One region of the Serratia sp. TSO36 genome, then DNA from elsewhere that is predicted to be linked to it. Evidence: predicted binding sites of a transcription regulator. Region 1 holds the regulator's gene; each other region holds the start of a gene.
The links. The regulator CRP, encoded in region 1, controls carbon source genes, mostly activating them, when cyclic AMP is high. The targets are predictions, from matches to a motif close to ATGTGANNNNNNTCACAT.
Positions count from the first base shown of each region.

Region 1 (2,193 bases):
AGCTGTTGGTACAACAGGCTGATCAGATCCATCACCTTTTGCTGGCGCACCAGCAGCGGCGGCAGCGCGGTTTGCGGATCGGTGTGCTGGGTCAGCAGCGAGTATTTGGCCTCGAAATAGTCTGCCAGTTCCAGGTAGAGCTGGCTCAGCGTCTCGCGCATCGGCTGCTCTTTCCACAGCTTGAACCAGAACCAGGTGAATAAGCCGTACCAGACGGTGCCGATGGCGTACAGCAGCGGCGCCTGCCAGATGGGCACCGTGCCGGCCGTGCTGAGGGCGAAGATGGCGGCCACCAGCGCCGCCGGCAACAGCCGGGCGTGCAGCGGGCTGATTTCACCGGTGACGCCGAGCAGCAGCGCCAGGCCCAGCATCAGAGCCGGCAGCGGCACGTGCCACAGTAGGGCTTGTTGCAGCAGCACGCTGCTGAAGGCGAACAGCGAGCCGCCAACCACCAGCCGTTTAAAGAAGCGCTTATGCGGCGTGTCCAGACCGGCGATATTGCAGCAGGCGGGCACCAGAGAGAACATCAGGCCGAGCTGCAGCTGGCCTATCAACAAGCCGAACAGCACCGGCAGGCACAACACCAGCGTTTGTCGCAGTGCGTAGTTGATTTCCGGGTGGTAGATCAGGCGGCGCCACATGGCAGAGAGCAGATAAAAAAACGGCGCAGATTGCGCCGTTTCTTCAGGGATTAACGGGTGCCGTAGACGACAATGGTTTTGCCGTGGGCGGAAATCAGGTTTTGATCTTCCAGCATTTTCAGAATACGGCCAACGGTTTCGCGCGAGCAGCCGACGATCTGGCCGATCTCCTGACGGGTGATCTTGATCTGCATGCCGTCCGGGTGAGTCATGGCGTCGGGTTGCTTCGCCAGATTCAGCAGGGTTTGCGCGATGCGGCCGGTCACGTCCAGGAAGGCGAGGTTGCCCACTTTTTCGGAGGTGACCTGCAGGCGGCTCGCCATTTGGGCGGACAGACGCATCAGGATGTCCGGGTTCACCTGGATCAGCTGGCGGAATTTCTTGTAGGAAATTTCGGCCACTTCACAGGCGGTTTTCGCGCGAACCCAGGCGCTGCGCTCCTGGCCTTCTTCGAACAATCCGAGCTCGCCGATGAAATCCCCCTGGTTGAGGTAGGACAGGATCATCTCTTTACCTTCTTCATCCTTGATCAGCACCGCGACGGAGCCTTTCACGATGTAGTAAAGCGTTTCGGCCTTTTCACCTTGGTGAATCAGCGTACTCTTCGATGGATATTTGTGGATATGGCAATGAGACAGGAACCATTCGAGAGTAGGGTCTGTTTGCGGTTTGCCGAGAACCATTCGCTGTTATCCTCTGTTGTTATCGCTGCCTTGTGTCACAGGGGTCAGAGTTCCCTGTAAAACCCGCCTGTAGCCGCAATCATGAGCGAGGGCTACCGGCAAGTTTTGAGGCGTGTCATAAAAATACGCTGTCGCTCTAGCATATTAACTTGCCGTAAGCGCTGCAAGCTACATTCTGTTAACATACCGGTAAAGGAGCCTTTCTCTGGGCGTTTCCCTGAAATTCAGTGTCCCGGAAAGATTTATTGCGGCTCTGTTTGTAGCACAGAGTAAGGCGGGTGTCTCGTGTTGTCTCGCTTCAGCATGATTAGCATCAGGTTACGTTGCCTGTTTCTATGCGAAAGCGTACTCTGATTTTAAGAAATCAACCGGAGTGACCAGAATGCAGGCAAGAGTTAAATGGGTGGAAGGGTTAACGTTTTTGGGTGAATCGGCCTCCGGCCACCAGGTGCTGATGGACGGCAACGCCGGCGATAAAGCACCCAGCCCGATGGAGATGGTGCTGATGTCGGTGGGCGGCTGTAGCGCGATCGACGTGGTGTCCATCCTGCAAAAAGGGCGCAACGACGTGCGCGACTGCGAGGTGAAGCTGACCTCCGAGCGCCGCGAAGAAGCTCCGCGGTTGTTCACCCATATCAACCTGCATTTCATCGTTACCGGCCAGGATCTGACCGACAAGATCGTCGAGCGTGCGGTGAACCTGTCGGCGGAGAAGTACTGCTCGGTGGCGCTGATGCTCAACAAGGCCGCCACGGTGACCCACAGCTTCGAGATCCGCCAACCGGCGTAATCGAGGCGGAGCGCGGCTCGGCGCCGCGCTCAACGCGTTTATTCGATCTTCTTGCCTTCCAGCAGCCGCTGCACCAGCG
Region 1 covers NZ_JBJZOU010000026.1:50,346-52,538, reverse strand. Annotated here, with positions in the region: gene ACK3CV_RS23310 (YccS/YhfK family putative transporter) at 1-641, opposite strand, end outside; gene crp (cAMP-activated global transcriptional regulator CRP) at 692-1,324, opposite strand; gene ACK3CV_RS23300 (OsmC family protein) at 1,707-2,114, shown strand; gene ACK3CV_RS23295 (phosphoribulokinase) at 2,153-2,193, opposite strand, start outside.

Region 2 (2,193 bases), on a different contig from region 1:
GTCGCGCAGCCTGCGCGCCTTTCGTCAGCACTCGCCGCAGGTGCATATCAAAATGCGCGAAATCAACACCAAACAGCAGATCGAACCGCTGCTGAACGGTGAGCTGGATCTGGGGGTGATGCGCAACACGCGGCTGCCGGAGGCGCTTCACTATCAGCTGCTGCTGCGCGAACCGCTGGTGGCGGTGGTGCCGCAAGGGCATCCGCTGGCGGAAACGCCCGGCGGCGCGCTGCGTTTCCAACATCTGGCGCAGGAGCCGTTCGTGTTTTTCTCGCGCGAAGTGGGCACCGCGCTGTACGACGAAATTCTGCTGCTGCTCGGCAAGGCCGGCATAACTCCGTACATCACCCAGGAAGTGGGCGAAGCGATGACCATTATCGGGCTGGTTTCCGCCGGGTTGGGGGTGTCGATTCTGCCGGCCTCTTTCGCCCGGGTGCGGGTGGACGGCGTGCGCTACCTGCCGCTGGCGGAACCGGACGCCACCACTGAAGTGTGGCTGGTGCATCACCGCCGGCGGCCGCTGACCGCTGCGGCACAGGCGCTGATGGCGTTGATGCTCAAATGACGCCGAAACCGGGTAAATAAAACTCGATTCACGCTGAAATTGCGAGGAATTTGTGCAGCAAATCACATAACGAATCAAATAGTTGACGCTGTATGACAAAAGCCCCACCATAACCCCTAGTCTTTATTTAGAAGCGCGAAAAATAGTAGGAGCAGGTTTGTGATTGCGGTTGGGCAGCCTGGGCATATCGATCAAATCAAGCAGACTAATGCGGGGGCGGTTTATCGGCTAATCGATCAACTGGGCCCGATTTCGCGCATCGAACTGTCAAAACGCGCGCAGCTGGCGCCCGCCAGCATCACCAAGATCGTGCGCGAACTGCTGGAAGCCCATCTGGTCAAGGAAACCGAGTACCAGGAAATCGGCAGCCGGGGCCGCCCGGCGGTGGGCCTGGTGCTGGACACCGAAGCCTGGCATTACCTGTCCGCCCGCATCAGCCGCGGCAGCATCACGCTGGCGCTGCGCGATCTCAGCAGCAAACTGGTGGTGGAGGAACAGCTGCCGCTGGCGGCCGAACACCCCGAACCGCTGTTGAAACGCATCCTGACCGAAGTCGACCAATTCTTTATCCGCCATCAAAGCAAGCTGGAGCGGCTGACGGCGATCGCCATTACGCTGCCGGGCATGATCGACGTGCAGTCCGGCGTGGTGCACCGCATGCCGTTTTACGACGTGCTGGAGATGCCGCTCGGCCCGGCGCTGGAAACCCGCACCGGCCTGCCGGTTTACCTACAGCACGACATCAGCGCCTGGACCATGGCCGAAGCGCTGTACGGCGCCTCGCGCGGCAGCCAGAACGTCATTCAGGTGGTGATCGACCATAACGTCGGCGCCGGGGTGATCACCGGCGGCCATGTGCTGCACGCCGGCAGCCACAGCGTGGTGGAGATCGGCCACACCCAGGTCGATCCTTACGGCAAACGCTGCTACTGCGGCAACCACGGCTGTCTCGAGACCGTGGCCAGCATCGAGAACATGCTGGAGATCGCCCAGCAGCGGCTGAGCGGCTCGATGAGCTCCAGCCTGCACGGCGCGCCGCTGACCGTCGAATCGCTGTGCGACGCCGCGCTGGCGGGGGATCAGCTGGCGCGGGACATCATCCTCGGCGTCGGCCACAGCGTGGGGCGCATTCTGGCTATCATGGTCAACCTGTTCAATCCGGAGAAGATCCTGGTGGGCTCGCCGCTCAACCGCGCGGCGGAGATCCTGCATCCGGCCATCGCCTCCTGCATTCGCCAGCAGGCGCTGCCGGCCTACAGCGAGCAGGTCAAGGTCGAATCCACGCAGTTCTTCAATCAGGGCACCATGCCTGGCGCGGCGCTGGTGAAAGAGGCGCTGTACAACGGTTCATTGCTGGTGCAGCTGTTGCAGGGCTAACATCAGAACTTCTTATTAATCCCGCAAAAGATTGAGCTACCTCAAGCCCCTATGAGGGCGCATCCCCTAGAATTTTTCCGCAAGACTTCTTCGCCGCCGGTGCGGCGACACATTGTTAACGGGGCATTCTGGGGCATTTTATTCATGTTGAAGCGTTTATTTGTGACAGGCACGGATACCGACGTCGGTAAAACCGTGGTTTCCCGCGGGTTGATGCAGGCGCTGGCCGCCGATGGCCGTTCGGTGGCCGG
Region 2 covers NZ_JBJZOU010000013.1:12,910-15,102, forward strand. Annotated here, with positions in the region: gene ACK3CV_RS12035 (LysR substrate-binding domain-containing protein) at 1-565, shown strand, start outside; gene mlc (sugar metabolism global transcriptional regulator Mlc) at 725-1,942, shown strand; gene bioD (dethiobiotin synthase) at 2,087-2,193, shown strand, end outside.
Region 2: a site for CRP is predicted at 616-633, ahead of mlc (sugar metabolism global transcriptional regulator Mlc). Genes of this name have one in related genera too.

Region 3 (2,193 bases), on a different contig from region 1:
GTTTTATAGCAGGAAAATGCAACGTGGGATGCCGCAGCGGCATCCCGAATCGGTGGCTTAACGGCTGGGGTGCTGCTGCAGCCGTTCGCTGCGGTAGAAGCTCAGCAGGCACCAGCCTAGGGCGATCAGCGCCAACGGCGCGGCGACGAAGCCGATGTTGCCCATGCCCAAATGCAGGCTTACCTGGTTGCCCAGCAGCGCGCCGCTGCCGATGCCGAAGTTGTACAGGCCGGAGAAGATCGCCATCGCCACGTCGGTGGCGTCCGGCGCCAGGCTCAGCACTTTGGCCTGCATCGACAGGCCGATGGCCATGATCGCCATGCCCCAGAAGATGCACAGCACCGTCAGGTGGCTTTCGCTGCCGGCGGCCGGCAACAACAGCAGCAGGCTCAAGGCCAGCAGCGCGATGGCGCCGATAAAGAAGCCGGAAGGAAAACGCTCGCTGTAGCGGCTGAACAGCAGGCTGCCGACGATGCCGGCGGCGCCGAACAGCAGCAGCATCAGCGTGGTGAAGTTCTCCGACAGCCCGGCCACGGTCTGGATAAACGGCTCGATGTAGCTGTAGGCGGTGAAGTGCGCCGTCACCACGATGACGGTCAGCATGTACAGTGCCAGCAGCGCCGGGCGTTTGAACAGCAGCGGCACGCTGGCCAGCGAACCGGAGTGCTCGCTTTTCAGCACCGGCAGCAGGCGCCACAGCAGCACCAGCGCCAGGGTGGCGCACACCGCGATGCCGATAAAGGTCATGCGCCAGCCGAGCAACTGCCCCACCACCCGCCCGAGCGGCAGCCCGAGCACCATCGCCAGCGCGGTGCCGCCCGCCAGCAGGCTCAGCGCCTGGGCTTTCTTGCCCGGCGGCGCCACGCGGATCGCCAGCGAAGCGGTGATCGACCAGAACACCGAGTGCGCCAGCGCCACGCCGGCGCGCGAGATGACCAGCGTGGTGAAGTTCCAGGCCACGGCGGTCAGCACGTGGCTGGCGATAAACAGCATGAACACGCCGATCAGCAGCTTGCGGCGCTCAATTTTGCTGGTCAGCAGCATGCACGCCAATGAGGCGGCGGCGACGATCCAGGCGTAGATGGTGATGATCAGGCCGACCTGTTCGGTTTGCATCGAGAAGCTGGCGGCGATGTCGCTCAGCAGACCGACCGGAATAAATTCGGTGGTGTTGAAGATAAAGGCCGAGACGGCGAGGATAACCACGCGCAACCAGGCGGTTGAGCGCGAAACGGCAGCGTGTTCCATGGTAAACAAAATCCGGACAGGTGCGTGCAAGTCGCGATATTTTAACCAACCGGCCCGCTAAATGCGATACGCGTCACACTTTAATTGTGTGGTTTTTTTCGCCGCATTTCGACACATTCGCAGACACACGGTTGCACAAATGCTGTGCTAATCTATTGAAGCGTACCAATTTTTCCTGCCGCTCTTCCCCTCCGGCCGCCGCAGACGACGCGCCGCGCCGAAGAACCGCGCGCAGTGTCCATTTGGCGTTTTCTGAGGCGAGGTCATTATGTCCGCGATTTATGATTGGTCCGTGCTCGCATTGCGCAATGTTTACGATCGCCGCATTCAGGGCAAGCCGGTGCTCGACAGCGCCGCGCTGTTCCCCGACGCCGAACGTTTCACCGCCCAGTGGCGGCAGATCCGTGAAGAGGCGCTGACCGTCGCCCACGATCTGCACAATATTCCCCGCTTTCACGAGATCATGATCCAGCAGGCGTCGATTTCCGCCAACGACGCGCGCGACTGGCGCATGTTCATCATGAAGGCCTACGGCCAACCGATCGCCCGCAACCTGGCGCGCTGCCCGACGCTGGCGGCGTTGATCGCTTCGTCCCCGGACGTGCTGTCCGCCTCGCTCTCCTTCCTGGCGCCCGGCAAGCAGGTGCCGCCCCACCGCGGGCCGTTTCGCGGCATTCTGCGCGGCTATCTGGTGCTGGACATGCCCAAACGCGCCGACGGGGTGCCGGCGGCGGTGCTGAAAGTGGACGGCCGCGAATACCGGCTGCACGAGGGGGAGTTCATGCTGTGGGACGACACCTTCGAACACGAAGTGTGGAACGACAGCCCGCAGGTGCGCACCGTGCTGCTGCTGGACATCCGCCGCCGCGACATGCCCGGCGGGCTGCGGCTGCTCTCCAGCGCCATCATCGCCCTGGTGCGGCTGAACGTGCGCTGGATGCAGCG
Region 3 covers NZ_JBJZOU010000016.1:177,246-179,438, forward strand. Annotated here, with positions in the region: gene ACK3CV_RS16675 (sugar transporter) at 58-1,248, opposite strand; gene ACK3CV_RS16680 (aspartyl/asparaginyl beta-hydroxylase domain-containing protein) at 1,517-2,193, shown strand, end outside.
Region 3: a site for CRP is predicted at 1,310-1,327, ahead of ACK3CV_RS16675 (sugar transporter). Genes of this name have one in related genera too.

Region 4 (2,193 bases), on a different contig from region 1:
GCTTTTCGCAGCAGCTGTCCAAGTCGGTCGGCGCCAGCCTGACGCCGGCGCTGGATCAGATTAACCAGATCCGCACCGCGCAGGACTACCTGAACAAACGCGACGCGCTGCAGCAATCGGTCGGCGCGTTGAACCTGCTGGGCCAACAGATCCAGTCCGCTAAATCGCAGGCGGATACCGCCCGCGCGGCGCTGAAGCAGCCCGACGATCTGAAGGCGGTGTACAACCAGGCCTATGACAAGATCGTTACCGCACCGGCCAACGCCTTGATGCCGGCGATCCCGACCACCGCCGGCTTCGTGCAGGATCTGGTGCAGGTTGGCGATTTCCTGCAGAGCCAGGGCAATCAGGTCAGTTTCAACAACAACGGCGTGCAGTTCCGCACCGCGCAGCAGGTGGCGCAGTACAACACCATGATGTCGAATCTGGTGGCCAAGCAGCAGAACCTGCTGAATGCGCAGAAAGCCGTTCAAAGCGTGACGCAATAACGCACCGCTTGCACGACATACGGGCCGGCATTGCCGGCCCGTTTTATTTCCCCTCAGCGTTTCCAATAGCTTGCTGGTTTATTGCGCAGGCTTCTGTACTACACTTCAATTAATCCATTCATTCGGCAATGTAGTTTTCTTTCATTCATCACTTCGCTAGTTCCCGGCGGGATGAATGCTCACAGGGATGATCAAACAGAGCGTCGCGATCGGCGCCGCAGTTGAAAATAAATTGTGATGTTTATCACAATTTAAAAACAAACAATCAGTTTAAAAATGTGATCAACATCACTTTATTGTGGGTTTTCAGGCGATTTTTTTCTCACTGTGCTTTTTTTACACGCCATAAGTGTGATCTTTATCACTATAAATGGTGGTTTGTTGGGGTGTTGTGTGTGATTTGTGTCACAAAAAATCCGTGAAGTTCGCGTGACAAAAACAGCGTGATAGAGTCCGTTTCGCATACAGCGGCAACACGGCTGGATCGTCACAACAATAATCACGCGCTCTATTGTCAGCGCGTAACAATAGGGGTGTGTTTTATGTTTTCACCAGACATCAAGGTTAAAGTACAAAACTTTGGCCGCTTCCTGAGCAACATGGTGATGCCCAACATCGGCGCCTTTATCGCCTGGGGGATTATCACCGCGCTATTCATTCCAACCGGCTGGCTGCCGAATGAAACCTTAGCCAAGCTGGTCGGCCCGATGATCACCTACCTGCTGCCATTGCTGATCGGTTATACCGGCGGGCGGCTGGTGGGCGGCGAGCGCGGCGGTGTGGTCGGCGCTATCACCACCATGGGCGTCATCGTCGGCGCCGACATGCCGATGTTCCTCGGCTCGATGATCGCCGGTCCGCTGGGCGGCTGGGCTATCAAGCACTTTGACCGCTGGGTGGACGGCAAGATCAAAAGCGGTTTTGAAATGCTGGTGAACAACTTCTCCGCCGGCATCATCGGCATGCTGCTGGCGATCCTGGCTTTCCTGGGCATCGGGCCGCTGGTGGAGGTGCTCTCCAAGCTGCTGGCGGCGGGCGTGCACGTGATGGTGAAGAACAACCTGCTGCCACTGGCGTCCATCTTCGTTGAACCGGCGAAAATCCTGTTCCTGAACAACGCCATCAACCACGGCATCTTCTCGCCGCTGGGTATCCAGCAGGCCACGGAAGTCGGCAAGTCGGTATTCTTCCTGATCGAAGCCAACCCAGGCCCGGGCATGGGCGTACTGATGGCCTACATGTTCTTCGGCCGCGGCAGCGCCAAGCAATCCGCCGGCGGTGCGGCAATCATTCACTTCCTGGGTGGCATCCACGAAATCTACTTCCCTTACGTGCTGATGAACCCACGCCTGCTGCTGGCGGTGATCCTGGGGGGCATGACCGGCGTCTTCACCCTGACGATGCTGAACGGCGGCCTGGTTTCTCCGGCTTCTCCGGGTTCGATCCTGGCAGTGCTGGCGATGACCCCGAAAGGCGCCTACTTCGCCAACATTGCGGCGGTGTGCGCAGCCTTTGCCGTCTCCTTCGTGGTGTCCGCTTTCCTGCTGAAAACCTCCAAGGTGAAAGAGGATGACGATCTGGAAGCCGCGACCCGTCGCATGCAAGAGATGAAATCGCAGTCCAAAGGCGGCGCGGCGGCGCCGGCATCGGTCGACGGCGATCTGAGCACCGTGCGCAAAATCATCGTCGCCTGCGATGCGGGCAT
Region 4 covers NZ_JBJZOU010000002.1:81,862-84,054, forward strand. Annotated here, with positions in the region: gene ACK3CV_RS00700 (DUF3053 domain-containing protein) at 1-488, shown strand, start outside; gene ACK3CV_RS00705 (PTS mannitol transporter subunit IICBA) at 1,031-2,193, shown strand, end outside.
Region 4: a site for CRP is predicted at 765-782, ahead of ACK3CV_RS00705 (PTS mannitol transporter subunit IICBA). Genes of this name have one in related genera too.